2 regions of the Streptomyces sp. XD-27 genome follow, and region 1 is predicted to be linked to the other one. Evidence: riboswitches for the same ligand, from Rfam matches in the RefSeq annotation. Region 1 holds a riboswitch; the other holds the start of a gene.
The links. A riboswitch is a leader RNA that binds a small molecule or an ion and turns the genes downstream of it on or off. The one in region 1 is predicted to bind cobalamin.
Positions count from the first base shown of each region.

Region 2: it holds a riboswitch for cobalamin, as region 1 does, so the genes downstream of both, Q3Y56_RS15540 (iron ABC transporter permease) here and Q3Y56_RS23685 (ribonucleoside-diphosphate reductase subunit alpha) in region 1, are expected to answer to the same signal.

Region 1 is NZ_CP130713.1:5,436,398-5,443,469, reverse strand. Features, by position in the region: gene Q3Y56_RS23715 (carbohydrate ABC transporter permease) at 1-122, opposite strand, end outside; gene Q3Y56_RS23710 (extracellular solute-binding protein) at 127-1,398, opposite strand; gene Q3Y56_RS23705 (GntR family transcriptional regulator) at 1,632-2,414, shown strand; gene Q3Y56_RS23700 (DUF3311 domain-containing protein) at 2,669-2,941, shown strand; gene mctP (monocarboxylate uptake permease MctP) at 2,938-4,584, shown strand; cobalamin riboswitch at 4,746-4,887, shown strand; gene Q3Y56_RS23690 (hypothetical protein) at 4,861-5,007, opposite strand; gene Q3Y56_RS23685 (ribonucleoside-diphosphate reductase subunit alpha) at 5,012-7,072, shown strand, end outside.
Region 2 is NZ_CP130713.1:3,646,292-3,653,363, reverse strand. Features, by position in the region: gene Q3Y56_RS15560 (folate-binding protein YgfZ) at 1-474, opposite strand, end outside; gene Q3Y56_RS15555 (Fur family transcriptional regulator) at 484-987, opposite strand; gene Q3Y56_RS15550 (ABC transporter substrate-binding protein) at 1,007-2,038, opposite strand; gene Q3Y56_RS15545 (ABC transporter ATP-binding protein) at 2,048-2,839, opposite strand; gene Q3Y56_RS15540 (iron ABC transporter permease) at 2,839-3,861, opposite strand; cobalamin riboswitch at 4,077-4,210, opposite strand; gene Q3Y56_RS15535 (FABP family protein) at 4,220-4,792, opposite strand; gene Q3Y56_RS15530 (DsrE family protein) at 5,013-5,378, shown strand; gene Q3Y56_RS15525 (DUF3099 domain-containing protein) at 5,442-5,690, opposite strand; gene Q3Y56_RS15520 (DUF1416 domain-containing protein) at 5,812-6,099, opposite strand; gene Q3Y56_RS15515 (sulfurtransferase) at 6,135-6,974, opposite strand.

The DNA.
Region 1 (7,072 bases):
GGGGCGGTGCCGGTGGGCCGGGGGCGCCCGCGGGCGGGGCCCTTGGCGGGCCCCGCGCCCGCGGGTGCGCCGGCCTTCGGGGCGGTGTCCGCCCGTCGGGCTTGCGCAGACGTGCTTGCCATGGGGTTACCGCTCCTGGCTGAGGCGCTCGTTCAGCTCGTCCTCGACCGACTCGGCGGCGTCAGCGTGCGACGTACCGTTCAGCACGGCGGTCATATAGGTCTTGACGGGGTTCGGCGCGTTCTCCACCGCGGCCCACTCGGGGATCAGCGGGGTGGTGCCGCCGGCCTTGACGGCCGGGGCGGCGGCCTCGGCGGCGGCGTTGCCCTTGAGCGCGGTCTGCAGGGACTCCTTGTTCGGGATGACGCCGGCCTCCTTGGCCAACTGGCTCTCGAACCTGTCGGACAGCGCGATCTTCAGGAACTCCTTGGCCAGTTCCTGCTTCTGGCTGCCCGCGGCGACGGCGAGGTTGGAGCCGCCGAGGAAGACGCCCTCCGGCTTGCCCGCGGTCTCCCCCGGGATGGTGAAGTAGCCGATCTCCTTCTCGATCTTCGGGTTGGCCTTGATCGCCACACCGGCTTCCCAGCCCATGCCGATGAAGGCGCCCGTGTTGCCCTTGGCGAAGACCTCGCCCTGCTGCGGGGTGGCCTCGTCCTTGTCCTTGGGGGCCTTGCTGAAGGACTGGTACTGCTTGTAGATGTCCATGGCCTTGCCGACCTTGGGGTCGGCGAGGTTGGAGACCCACGTGTCGCCGTCCTTCTTCACCAGTTCGGCGCCGCTGCCGATGGTCAGGCCGTCGAAGAAGTACCAGTTCTGGCCGGGCAGGTAGATCGGCTCGGCGTCGGTCTTCTTCTCGATCGTGTCCAGCGCCTTGAAGAACTCGGTGCGGGTCTTCGGCGTCTCCTTGATCCCCGCCTCGGCCCAGATCTTCTTGTTGTAGAGGACGACGCGGTTGGCGGCGTACCACGGGGCGGCGTACTGCTTGCCGTCGTAGACCGCGGACTGGTTCAGCGACGCGGTCCAGTCGGCGCCGATGGTCTTCTTGAGGTCGGACAGGTCGGCCAGGCCGCCGGTCTCGGCGTACGCGGGGGTCTGGGTGTTACCGATCTCCAGGACGTCCGGCGGGTCGGACTCCGACAGCGCGGTGGTGATCTTCTGCTGGATGCCGTTCCACTGCTGCGTCTCGATCTTCAGCTTGGCGCCGGTCTTCTTCTCGAACTCGGCCTTGACGTCCTTGGTCCAGCCGTCGGGAGTGGAGCCGTCCATCGCCCAGACGGTGAGCGTCTCCCCCTTGAAGCCGTCCGCCCCCGACTTGTTGTCGCCGTCGCCGGACCCACAGGCCGCGACGCTCACCAGCATTGCCGCGACACCGGTCGCCGCTATGAGCCCACGCTTCACCGCACACTCCTCAACAGGACTGGATGTGGTCTTTAATGGTTTAGACCAGCGCCCGCAGCTTGGCCTAGACCTTTAGGGGTGTCAAGGGTGTATAAGAGTCGCTGTCGGCTCCGTTACAGGACCGACATCACACGACATCCGAGCCGAGGGGCCGCCTGGCCGTGCCACGATGTGAGCCGCTGAAGACGGAGGAGCCGGTGACGGCAGCAGGACAGGAGGCGGGAAGGCGCGTCATGGAGACCGACGGGGATACGGCCGGGTCTCCGGCCGAGACCGGCAGCGGGACCGGCGGGACGCGCACCGCACGCGTGCCCAAGTACTACCGGCTCAAGCGGCATCTGCTGGAGATGACCGAGACCCTGCCGCCCGGCACCGCGGTGCCCCCGGAGCGCACGCTCGCCGCCGAGTTCGACACCTCCCGTACGACGGTGCGCCAGGCGCTCCAGGAGCTGGTGGTCGAGGGGCGGCTGGAGCGGATCCAGGGCAAGGGCACCTTCGTCGCCAAGCCCAAGGTCTCCCAGGCCCTGCAACTGACCTCGTACACGGAGGACATGAAGGCCCAGGGTCTGGAGCCCACCTCGCAGCTGCTCGACATCGGCTACGTGACCGCCGACGACCGGCTCGCCGAACTGCTGGACATCACCACGGGCGGCCGGGTGCTGCGCATCGAGCGGTTGCGGCTGGCCAGCGGCGAGCCGATGGCGATCGAGACCACGCATCTGTCGGCCAAGCGCTTCCCCGCGCTGCGGCGCAGCCTGGTGAAGTACGCGTCGCTGTACACCGCGCTGGCCGAGGTGTACGACGTCCGCCTGGCCGAGGCGGAGGAGACCATCGAGACCTCGCTGGCCACCCCGCGCGAGGCGGGGCTGCTGGGCACGGACGTGGGGCTGCCGATGCTGATGCTGTCCCGGCACTCGCTGGACACCAACGGCGAGCCGGTGGAGTGGGTGCGCTCGGTCTACCGCGGCGACCGCTACAAGTTCGTGGCACGACTGCAGCGGCCCGCGGGTGACTGACGGCCCCGGCCGGAACCCGGCTGGGGGTCCGGGGGCCCGCGGCGGAGCCGCTGATGTCACCGCCCCGGGACAGCACAGCGTGGCACGACTGCAGCGGCCCGCAGCCGACTGACAACCTCAGCCGGAACCCGGCCGCGGCGGCTGGCCGGTATTTGTCATACCGATATACGGACGGGTAGTGACGGGCACCATACCGCTGGCTTAGATTTCGTGCGCATTACCGCAGGTGATCAAGCCAAGGGGACGGAGCCGCCATGCCCGAAACACCCGGAACGAACGGCACCAGACCGGTCGTCACACCCGCGCGTGTGGTGATCGGTCTCTGCCTGGTCGCGCCGTTCGTCGCGATGCTGTGGGTCGGCTCGTACGCGAAGGTCGACCCCAAGGCGTTCGGGATCCCGTTCTTCTACTGGTACCAGATGCTGTGGGTGCTGATCTCGACCGGGCTGACGGCGATCGCGTACGTCCTGGTCCGCCGTGAGAAGCGGGCGCTGAGCGCGTCCCGCGAGGGGGGTGCGGCGAAGTGAACGACGGCGTGAACGGCGTGGCGCTCGCCGTCTTCATCTTCTTCTTCCTGGCCGTCACCGTCATGGGCTTCATGGCCGCGCGATGGCGGGCGGCCGAGAACGCCAACAACCTCGACGAGTGGGGTCTCGGCGGCCGCAGCTTCGGCACCTGGGTCACCTGGTTCCTGCTGGGCGGCGACCTGTACACCGCGTACACCTTCGTCGCGGTACCGGCCGCGGTCTACGCGGCGGGCGCGGCCGGCTTCTTCGCCGTCCCGTACACGATCCTCGTCTACCCGCTGATCTTCACCTTCCTGCCCCGCCTGTGGTCGGTGTCCCACAAGCACGGGTACGTCACCACCTCCGACTTCGTCCGCGGCCGCTTCGGCTCCAAGGGCCTGTCGCTGGCCGTCGCGGTCACCGGCATCCTCGCCACGATGCCCTACATCGCGCTGCAACTCGTCGGCATCCAGGCGGTGCTGGACGTGATGGGCGTCGGCGGCGGCGAGGACACCAACTGGTTCATCAAGGACCTGCCGCTGCTCATCGCCTTCGGCGTGCTCGCGGCGTACACCTACTCCTCCGGGCTGCGCGCCCCGGCGCTGATCGCGTTCGTGAAGGACACCCTGATCTACATCGTCATCGTGGTGGCGATCATCTACATCCCGATCAAGTTGGGCGGCTTCGACGACATCTTCGCCAAGGCCGGGGATGCGTTCTCGCAGACGAACGAGGCGACAGGGAAGCCGCGCGGCGCGCTGACGCCACCGGAGGCCTCGCAATGGGCGTACGCGACGCTGGCACTCGGCTCCGCGCTGGCGCTGTTCATGTACCCGCACTCCATCACCGCGACGCTGTCCAGCCGCAGCCGCGAGGTGATCCGCCGCAACACCACCATCCTGCCGCTGTACTCGCTGATGCTCGGGCTGCTGGCGCTGCTGGGCTTCATGGCGATCGCGGCGGGCGTGAAGGTGGACAACGGGCAGCTGGCCATCCCGCAGCTCTTCGAGGACATGTTCCCGGACTGGTTCGCGGGCGTGGCGTTCGCCGCGATCGGCATCGGCGCGCTGGTGCCGGCCGCGATCATGTCGATCGCCGCGGCGAACCTGTTCACCCGCAACATCTACAAGGACTTCCTCAAGCCCGACGCGACGCCGGAGCAGGAGACGAAGGTCTCCAAGCTGGTGTCCCTGCTGGTCAAGGTGGGCGCGCTGGCCTTCGTCCTGACCATGGACAAGACGGTGGCGATCAACTTCCAGCTGCTGGGCGGTATCTGGATCCTCCAGACCTTCCCGGCGCTGGTGGGCGGTCTGTTCACCCGCTGGTTCCACCGCTGGGCGCTGCTCGCGGGCTGGGCGGTCGGCATGGTCTACGGCACGGTCGCGGCGTACGGCGTGGCGAGCCCCACCCAGAAGCACTTCGGCGGCAGCCAGAAGGAGATCCCCGGCATTGGTGAGATCGGCTACATCGGTCTGACCGCCTTCGTCCTGAACGTCGCCGTCACGGTCGCCCTGACCGTCGTCCTGCGGGCGCTGAAGGCGCCCGACGGCATCGACGAGACCTCCCCGGAGGACTACAGGGCGGACGCGGGCGACCCGGGCGTCAGGGCCGAGCGGCCCGTGGAGGCGGCCGGGGCGGCCGTGAAGGCGCCGGGCGGACACTGACGGCGCGCGGCGCACGGCCGCGCGGTAGCGTGGAGGACAGGGGCGTGGCGCTCTCGCCGCGCCCCTTCCGCATGCCGGCGCACGCCGCCAACAGCCTCCCGATATAGCACATTCGTGCGAAAGCTCAAACCGAGTGACACAACATGTGGTGGCGCGTGCGGCAGTCAACACAAGATGTATGCTCATCCTCGCTGTCGCCGCAGGGGAATCCGGTGCGAATCCGGAACTGTCCCGCAACGGTGTACGTGTGTGTTTTTGCGTGCGCGTGAAGTCCGACTACCTGCCGACGGCCTCGAACACGTCCGGGCCTCGCGGGTTGGGCCGGTGGACGCTGCGCGGCATGCCCTGCTCCGGTGCGGCACGCCCGTACGCGACCATCGCGCACCACCCCTCCTGGCCCCCCAGCCGAGCGAGGGAGAGCACTTCCGTGACCATCGCGCCCGCCGATCCGGTTTCAGCGGCCCAGGACTCCAAGGACTCCGCGGCCGCCGCCGACGCGCCCGGAACCGCCCTGTTGCGTACCCTGACCGATCTCACCGCGGATCTTCCCGCCACCGACCCCGGCAAGGTCGCCGCCGCCGCGCTGCGCGGCCGGCACGCCGGGTCGGACGAGGCGGAGTTGCGGGCCCTGGCCACCGAGGCCGCCGCCGGCCTGATCGCGGAGGAGCCGGAGTACTCCCGGCTCGCCGCCCGGCTGCTGACCCTCGCCATCGCCGAGGAGGCGGCCGGGCAGGGCGCGGTCTCCTTCTCCGCCTCCGTCGAGGTGGGCCACCGCGAGGGCCTGATCGCCGACTCCACGGCCGCCTTCGTGCGGACGCACGCCGCCCGGCTGGACACCCTGGTCGACAAGACGCTGGCCGACGGCGCCGACGACCGCTTCGGCTACTTCGGCCTGCGCACCCTGCACAGCCGTTACCTGCTGCGCCACCCCATCACCCGTCAGGTGGTCGAGACCCCGCAGCACTTCCTGCTGCGCGTGGCCTGCGGGCTGGCCGAGGACCTGTCCGACCGGGCGCTGGCGGACGTCTGCGAGCTGTACCGGCTCACCAGCACGCTGTCGTACCTGCCGAGCTCCCCCACCCTGTTCAACTCCGGCACCCGCCACCCGCAGATGTCGTCCTGCTATCTGCTGGACTCGCCGCTGGACGAGCTGGACTCGATCTACAACCGCTACCACCAGGTGGCGCGGCTGTCGAAGCACGCCGGCGGCATCGGCCTGTCGTACTCGCGCATCCGCGCCCGCGGGTCGCTGATCCGCGGCACCAACGGGCACTCCAACGGCATCGTGCCGTTCCTGCGGACCCTGGACGCCTCCGTCGCCGCCGTCAACCAGGGCGGCCGACGCAAGGGCGCGGCCTGCGTGTACCTGGAGACCTGGCACGCGGACATCGAGGAGTTCCTGGAGCTGCGGGACAACACCGGTGAGGAAGCCCGCCGCACCCACAACCTCAACATCGCGCACTGGATCCCGGACGAGTTCATGCGCCGGGTCGAGGCCGACGCCGACTGGTCGCTGTTCTCGCCGTCCGACACGCCCGAGCTGGTCGACCTGTGGGGCGAGCGGTTCGACGCCGCGTACCGCAAGGCCGAGGCCGAGGGCAAGGCCATCAAGACCGTCCCCGCCCGGCAGCTGTACGCGCGGATGATGCGCACCCTCGCGCAGACCGGCAACGGCTGGATGACGTTCAAGGACGCCGCCAACCGCACCGCGAACCAGACCGCCGAGCCCGGCAAGGTCGTCCACTCCTCCAACCTGTGCACCGAGATCCTCGAGGTCACGGACGACGGCGAGACGGCCGTGTGCAACCTGGGCTCGGTCAACCTGGCCGCGCACCTGGGCGCGGACGGCGACATGGACTGGGAGAAGCTGGACCGCACGGTCCGTACCGCCGTCACCTTCCTCGACCGCGTGGTGGACATCAACTTCTACCCCACGGAAGAGGCCGGGGCCTCCAACTCCCGCTGGCGGCCGGTCGGCCTGGGCCTGATGGGCCTGCAGGACGTGTTCTTCCGGCTGCGGCTGCCCTTCGACTCTGCCGAGGCCAAGGCGCTGTCCACCAAGATCTCCGAGCGCATCATGCTCGCGGCCTACGAGGCGTCCTGCGACCTCGCCGAGCGGCACGGGCCGCACCCGGCCTGGTCCGCGACCCGCACCGCACGCGGCGTCCTGCACCCCGACCACTACGCCGGCGCGCAGATGACGTGGCCCGAGCGGTGGGAGGCGCTCCGTACGCGGATGTCGAAGTCCGGCATGCGGAACTCGCTGCTGCTGGCCATCGCGCCGACGGCCACCATCGCGTCCATCGCGGGCGTCTACGAGTGCATCGAGCCGCAGGTCTCCAACCTCTTCAAGCGCGAGACGCTCAGCGGTGAGTTCCTCCAGGTCAACTCCTACCTGGTGGACGACCTCAAGCAGCTCGGCGTGTGGGACGCGCAGACCCGCGAGGCGCTGCGCGAGTCCAACGGCTCGGTCCAGGACTTCGGCTGG
Region 2 (7,072 bases), 1.8 Mb from region 1:
CGTCTCGCGGACCACCACGCCCTCCGGGGCGGCGGTGATGCTGCCCGCGGGGAGGTGCACGACCGCGTAACGCTCCGTCGCGTCGGCTATCTCCACGCGGTAGAAGAACTTCATGCTCTCCAGATAGGCGATCAGCGCCTCCTGGGTGCCCGGCTCCACGTGCGCCCAGGTCGTCTCGCCGTCGTCGACGAGGTAGAGGACGTGCTCGATGTGGCCGTGGGCGGAGAGGATCAGCGCCTCGGTGGCCTGTCCCGGCGGCAACTCGCTGACGTGCTGGGTGAGCAGCAGGTGCAGCCAGCTCAGCCGGTCGGCACCGCTGACGGTGACCACGCCGCGGTGGGAGAGGTCCACCAGGCCGGTCCCGTCGGCGAGCGAGCGCTGCTCACGGAACAGGTCGCCGTAGTGCGCGGCGACGCCTTCGTCGGGGCCCTCGCCGGGGACGGCGCCGGGCAGCGACAGCAAAGGGCTCTTCATGCGCCAAGCCTACGACGACCCGGCCGCGCCCTCAGGGGAGTTGCCCCGCCGTTCCGGGGAGTCGCCCCGCGCTCCCTCGGCCTCGCCCCGACCCTCGCCCGCACCGCATCCGGCGCACCGGCCGAAGATCGCGAAGTGCTTCATGTCGGTGTCGAAGCCGAAGTCCTCGCGCAGCTTCGCGGTGAACGCCTCGGCCACCGACAGGTCGGCCTCGATCACCTCCGTGCAGTCCCGGCACACCAGGTGGATGTGGTGGTGCCGGTCGGCGAGGTGGTAGGTCGGCGCGCCGTGCCCGAGATGGGCGTGGCTGACCAGCCCCAGCTCCTCCAGCAGCTCCAGCGTCCGGTAGACGGTGGAGATGTTGATCCCGCTCGCCGTGCGCCGTACCTCGGTGAGGATGTCGTCCGGGGTGGCGTGCTCAAGGTGGTCGACAGCCTCCAGCACGAGCTGGCGCTGCGGGGTCAGGCGGTAGCCGCGCTCTCGAAGGTCGGTCTTCCAGTCGGTGGTCGCCACGGGCCCAGTGTAGAAGCCGTCACCGGCCGCGGGAGGTCTCGATTCCGCGCAGATACGCGGCCAGGGCGACGATCGCCGCCGGGTTGCGGGGGCTTTCGACCAGGTCGGCGTAGTCCATGACGTAGATCCGCCGGTGCTTGACCGCCGAGACGTTCCGCAGCGGGCCGTAGGACAGCAGGAAGTCCCGCTTCCGGGCGGCGCTGGTGTCCCCGTAGTCGTTGATCACGATGACCTCGGGGTCGCGTTCGACGACGGTCTCCCAGCCGACGGTCGTCCACGAGTCCTCGAGGTCCTTCATGACGTGGTCGCCGCCCGCCTTGGTGATGATGTCGTGCGGCCCGGCGTAGCGGCCCGAGGTGAACGGCCGGTCCCGGCCGTCGTCGTAGAGGAAGACGGTGGGGCGGTGGTCGCCCTTCGGGGCCTTGGCCCGGGCGTCGGCGACCTGCTGCTTGAAGTCCCGCACCAGCGCGGCGGCCCGGTCCTCGACGTCGAAGATCTTCCCCAGGGTGGCCAGGTCGGCGTACAGGGCCTCCAGCGGCGGCATCACCCCGCGCGCCGAGCCCTGGCCGTTGCGGCAGGACTCGGTCAGGACGTACGAGCCGATGCCGAGCTTCTTCAGCGCGGCGGGGGTGACGCCGGTGGCCTCGTTGAAGCCGTAGTTCCAGCCCGCGAAGACCAGGTCGGCGTCGGCGTCGAGGGCGAGCTCCTTGGTGATCTCCTTCTTCGACAGCCACGGCACCTTGCCGTAGGAGTCCTTCCACGGCACGGCGTCCAGGTCGCCCTTGTCGTCGGGCATCACGAAACCGGCCATGCGGTCCTCCAGCCCGAGGGCGAACATGATCTCCGTGATGCCCACGTCGTTGGTGACCACGCGCCGGGGCGCCTTGTCGTACGTGACCTTCCGCCCGCAGTTCTCGACGGTCACCGGGTAGTGGCCGGACGGCCTGCCGCCGCGGGCGTCGTCGTCCGCGGCGTCGTCCGCCACATGGGCGCCGCACCCGGTCAGGCCGAGGCCGAGGGCGAGCACGAGGGCGATGGGCGTCAGGCGCATGAGCCGTCCTTACGAAGAGCGGGGAGAGGGAAGGGCGGGGAGGAGGTCGAAGAGCAACTGCACGGCACCGGTCTCGGGGTGCGGTACGCGGTGCGCACGGACGCCGAAGACCTCGGCCAGCAGCTCGGGGGTGAGCACGTCGTGGGGGGCGCCGGAGGCGACGATCCGGCCGCGCGCGATCACGTACAGCACGTCGCAGTGGACGGCGGCGAGGTTCAGGTCGTGCAGCGCGGTCAGCACGGTGAGCCTGCTGTCCTTCACCAGCGCCAGCACCTCCAGCTGCTGGGCGATGTCCAGGTGGTTCGTCGGCTCGTCCAGGACGAGCACCCGCGGCTCCTGCGCCAGCGCGCGGGCGATCAGCACCCGCTGCTTCTCGCCGCCGGACAGGGACAGGAAGCCGCGGTCGGCGAGCCGGTCCGCGCCCACCCGCGCCAGCGCGGCCGCGCACGCCTCCCGGTCGGCATCGGTGACCCGCCCGGCGGCGCGCTGGTGCGGCAGCCGGCCCATGGCGACCACCTCGGCGACGGTGAAGTCGAACTCGCTCGCCGACTCCTGCGGCAGCGCGGCCAGCCGCCGCGCGCCCTCCCGTGCGGTGAGCGCGTACAGGTCCTCACCGTCGAGCCGGACCGTGCCCGCGGTGGGGCGCAGCGCCCGGTAGACGCAGCGCAGCAGGGTGGACTTGCCGCTGCCGTTGGGGCCGACGAGCCCGACCAGCTGCCCGGTCCCGGCCCGCAGCGCGATGTCGTCGACGAGCCGCGCGCCCGCGACCTCCACGCTCAGGCCCTCGATGTCGACCCGCATCACGCGCCTCCGAAGCTGTAGCCGCGGCGGCGCATCAGCAGGACGAAGCAGGGCACCCCGATGACGGCCGTGATGACCCCGAGGGGCAGTTCGATCGGCGGCAGCAGCACCCGGGACAGGATGTCCACCCACACCAGCAGCACCGCGCCGAGCAGCGGCGCGACGGCCAGTACCCGGCGGTGGTCGGCGCCGACCAGCATCCGCGCCAGATGCGGCACCATCAGCCCGACGAACCCGATCGCGCCGCTGACCGCGACCACCGCGCCGGTGACGGCGGCGGTCACCACGAACAGCTCGGTCCGCAGCCGGGCCGCGTCCACGCCGAGCGCGGTGGCGGTCTCGTCGCCCATGGCGAGCGCGTTGAGACGGCCGGCGGAGAGCGCGAGATAGCCCAGGGCCGCGGCCACCGCGGCGGCCGCGATCGGCACCGCCGCCCAGCTCGCGCCGCTCAGGCTGCCGAGCAGCCACATCATCGCGGAGCGGGCGGCATCGCCCCGGTCGGCGGAGAAGACCATCAGCGTGGTGATCGCCGAGAAGCCGTAGTACATGGCCGAACCGGTCAGCACCAGGCGCAGCGGGGTCAGCCCCTGCGGCGTGCGGGCCGCCGCGTACACCAGGGCCATCGACGCCAGCGCCGAGACGAACGCGGACAGCGACAGCGCCCAGACACCCAGGCTCGCGAGGGCGCCGAAGAGCAGCACGGCGTTGGCGCCGATCGCCGCGCCCGAGGAGATGCCCAGCACGAACGGGTCGGCGAGCGCGTTGCGCACCATCGCCTGGACCGCCACGCCGATGGCCGCGAGCCCGGCCCCGACGACGGCGGCCAGGACGGCGCGCGGGAAGCGCAGCTCCCACACGATGGTGTACGCGGAGAGTTCGTCCCGGCCGATGGTGCCCCCGGTCAGCCCGGCGCGCAGCATGCGCAGCACCTCGGACCAGGACAGCCCGGCGGCGCCGAGGCCCACGCCGCAGACGAGGGAGACCACGAGCGCGGCGGTGAGCGCGCCGACCAGCGGCGGCAACGGGACCCGGCGGGGCGCGCCGGCGCGTGGGCGCGGGTCCGAGGCGGCCTGTGCGCGCGGGTCCGCGTCGACGGTCCGTGGGCGCGGGTCCGCGGTGTCGGTGGGGCTCGCCACGGGCGGGTCGCTTTCACCTCGGGCCGCGTCCGTACGGAGAAAGGAGGCGCGGCCCGGGCACTCGATGCCGGTGGCGGTCCCCTCGCAGTCCACGGCGAGTTGTCAGGAGCTGCCGCCGCCGCGGGTGATCAGGCTTGCGACCCACTGGGGCCGCCTACTGTTGCGGGTCAGCGCCGGACTTCGACCGGACTTCCCCCGCGGGGGCGGGTGTGAAGCAGAAGACGTGAAGCAGAAGAGCCGAAGGTCAGCGGAAGAAGGCGATGCCGTCGTCCGGCAGGTCACCCAGGTCCTTGGCCCAGGCCGCGACCTGCTCGGGCGTGACGGACTTCTTCAGGTGCGCCGACATGTAGGGGCGCAGCGGCACCTCGGGGGTGGCCTTCTCGCCGACCCACATCAGGTCCCCCTTGACGTAGCCGTACAGCCGCTTGCCGCCGGAGTACGGGCCGGAGGCGGCGGTGCGCGCGACGGCGTCGGTGACCAGGTCGATCTGGGGCTTCTGCGCCGCCAGCTCGCCGTACCAGACCTCGACGACGCCCTGGTCGCGGATCATCACGATCTCGACCTTGCGGTCCTTGTCGATCCGCCAGTAGCCGGACTCGGTCTCCAGCGGCTCGACCTGCTTGCCCTCCGCGTCCAGCACCCAGCTGCGCGAGACGTACTCCAGGAAGTCCCGGCCGTCGTGGCTGAAGGTCACTTCCTGCCCGAAGTTGCACTTCTTCGAGCCCGGGAAGTCGGCGACGCCCGCACCCGTCCAGTTGCCGAGGAGGAAGGCGAGGGGCACGAGGTCCGGGTGGAGGTCGGACGGGATCTCGATCATGGAATCAGGCGTTCTGCTAGTGAGCGGAAGGGAGCGGTCAGCGCTGGCCCTGGTACAGCTTCTTCCAGGTCAGCCCGACGAAGCCGAGCGTGCCTACCGCGACCAGGATCATCAGGGTGGTGAAGACTGCCTCAAGCACGAGCGCGCTCCTCGGACGGAGTGAGGTATTACGGATCGCCGCCAGTCTAGTCCGCGATGCCGCCTCACCTAGGCTGGGGCCATGGCCAAGAAGCTGGTGATCAAGGTGACCGCGGGCGCGGACGCGCCGGAGCGGTGCTCGCAGGGGTTCACGGCGGCGGCGGTGGCCGCGGCCAGCGGGGTCGAGGTCTCGCTGTATCTGACCGGGGAGTCGACGTGGTTCGCCCTGCCGGGGCGGGCGGCGGAGTTCGAGCTGCCGCACGCGGCGCCGCTGCCGGATCTGATCGACGGCATCCTGGTGGGCGGCGGGACGATCACGGTGTGTTCGCAGTGCGCGGCCCGGCGCGGGATCGAGGAGAAGGACCTCATCAAGGGCGCGCGGATCGCGGGGATGCAGGTCTTCGTCAGCGAGATCATGCCGGACGGCGTGCAGGCGCTCGTGTACTGAGCGTCTACGGGTACCGAGCGCCGTCTGCGGGTACCGAGCGCCGTACCGGGCTTCGCCCGCGACTCAGCTCCGGCGGTCCAGCTCGCGCCACCACTCGTCCGACTGCCGGTCGCCCGTCTCGTCCCACCACCGGTCGTCCGGCCCTCTGCGGTTCGCGATGATCGCGGCGAACGGCGGGATGGCCATGGCGACGACGCACATCGCGACCGCCACCGGCACGGACCACAGGCGCACGACGGCCCACGCCGTGATGAACAGCGTCAGACACGCGCCCATCAGGACGAAGTAAGCACGGCGCCGTCGCGCGTACACGCTTTCAGCGTACGACCGAAGGCCGCTCCCCGTAACCGCGCCCGCAACGACCGAGAGCCGCATCCCGCAGAGGGCGTCCAACCCAGGGATGCGGCTCTCGGCCCGTGAGCCGGGTTGCGGCTCAGACGGCGATGGCGACCTCCGCCAGTCCGCCCTTCTGGGCGATAACGGTGCGGTCCGCGGTCGCGCCCGGCACCAGGGCGCGCAGCGTCCAGGTGCCCTCGGCGGCGTAGAAGCGGAACTGGCCCGTCGCCGAGGTGGGGACCTCGGCGGTGAACTCGCCGGTGCTGTCCAGCAGGCGCACGTAACCGGTGACGGGCTGGCCGTCGCGGGTCACCGAGCCCTGGATCGTGGTCTCACCGGACTTGATGGTCGACGCGTCGGGGCCGCCGGCCTTTGCTCCACACATGGGTGTCTTTCCTTACGTTCCGGGAGGCGGGGAGGTCAGTTGTTGGCGCCGAGCTCGATCGGCACGCCGACGAGCGAGCCGTACTCGGTCCACGAGCCGTCGTAGTTCTTGACGTTGGTCTGGCCGAGCAGCTCGTGCAGGACGAACCAGGTGTGCGCGGAGCGCTCACCGATGCGGCAGTAGGCGATGGTGTCCTTCGCCAGGTCCACGCCCTCGCCCTCGTACAGCTCCTTGAGCTCCTCGTCGGACTTGAACGTGCCGTCGTCGTTGGCCGACTTCGACCACGGGATGTTCCGGGCGGACGGCACGTGGCCCGGACGCTGCGACTGCTCCTGCGGCAGGTGGGCGGGGGCGAGCAGCTTGCCGGAGAACTCGTCGGGGGAGCGCACGTCGACCAGGTTCAGCGAGCCGATCGCGGCCACGACGTCGTCGCGGAAGGCGCGGATCGAGGTGTCCTGGGCCTTGGCCTTGTACTCCGTCGCCGGGCGGGTGGGGACCTCGGCGACCAGGTCGCGCGAGTCCAGCTCCCACTTCTTGCGGCCGCCGTCGAGGAGCTTGACGTCCTGGTGGCCGTAGAGCTTGAAGTACCAGTAGGCGTAGGACGCGAACCAGTTGTTGTTGCCGCCGTACAGGACGACCGTGTGGTCGTTGGCGATGCCCTTCTCGGACAGCAGCTTCTCGAACCCGGCCTGGTCGACGAAGTCACGGCGCACCGGGTCCTGGAGGTCCTGCTTCCAGTCGATCCGGACGGCGTTCTTGATGTGGTTCTTCTCGTAGGCCGAGGTGTCCTCGTCGACCTCGACGATGACCACCTTGGGGTCGTCGATGCGGGCCTCGACCCAGTCGGCGTCCACCAGGACGTCACTGCGGCTCATGTTCTCTCCTCCGGGGCAGTTGCGGCGGTACGGGGGTGTGCGGGTACGCGGGGACGGCGCGGCGCGGGGAGGCGCGTGGCGCTGTACGAGAGAAGGGA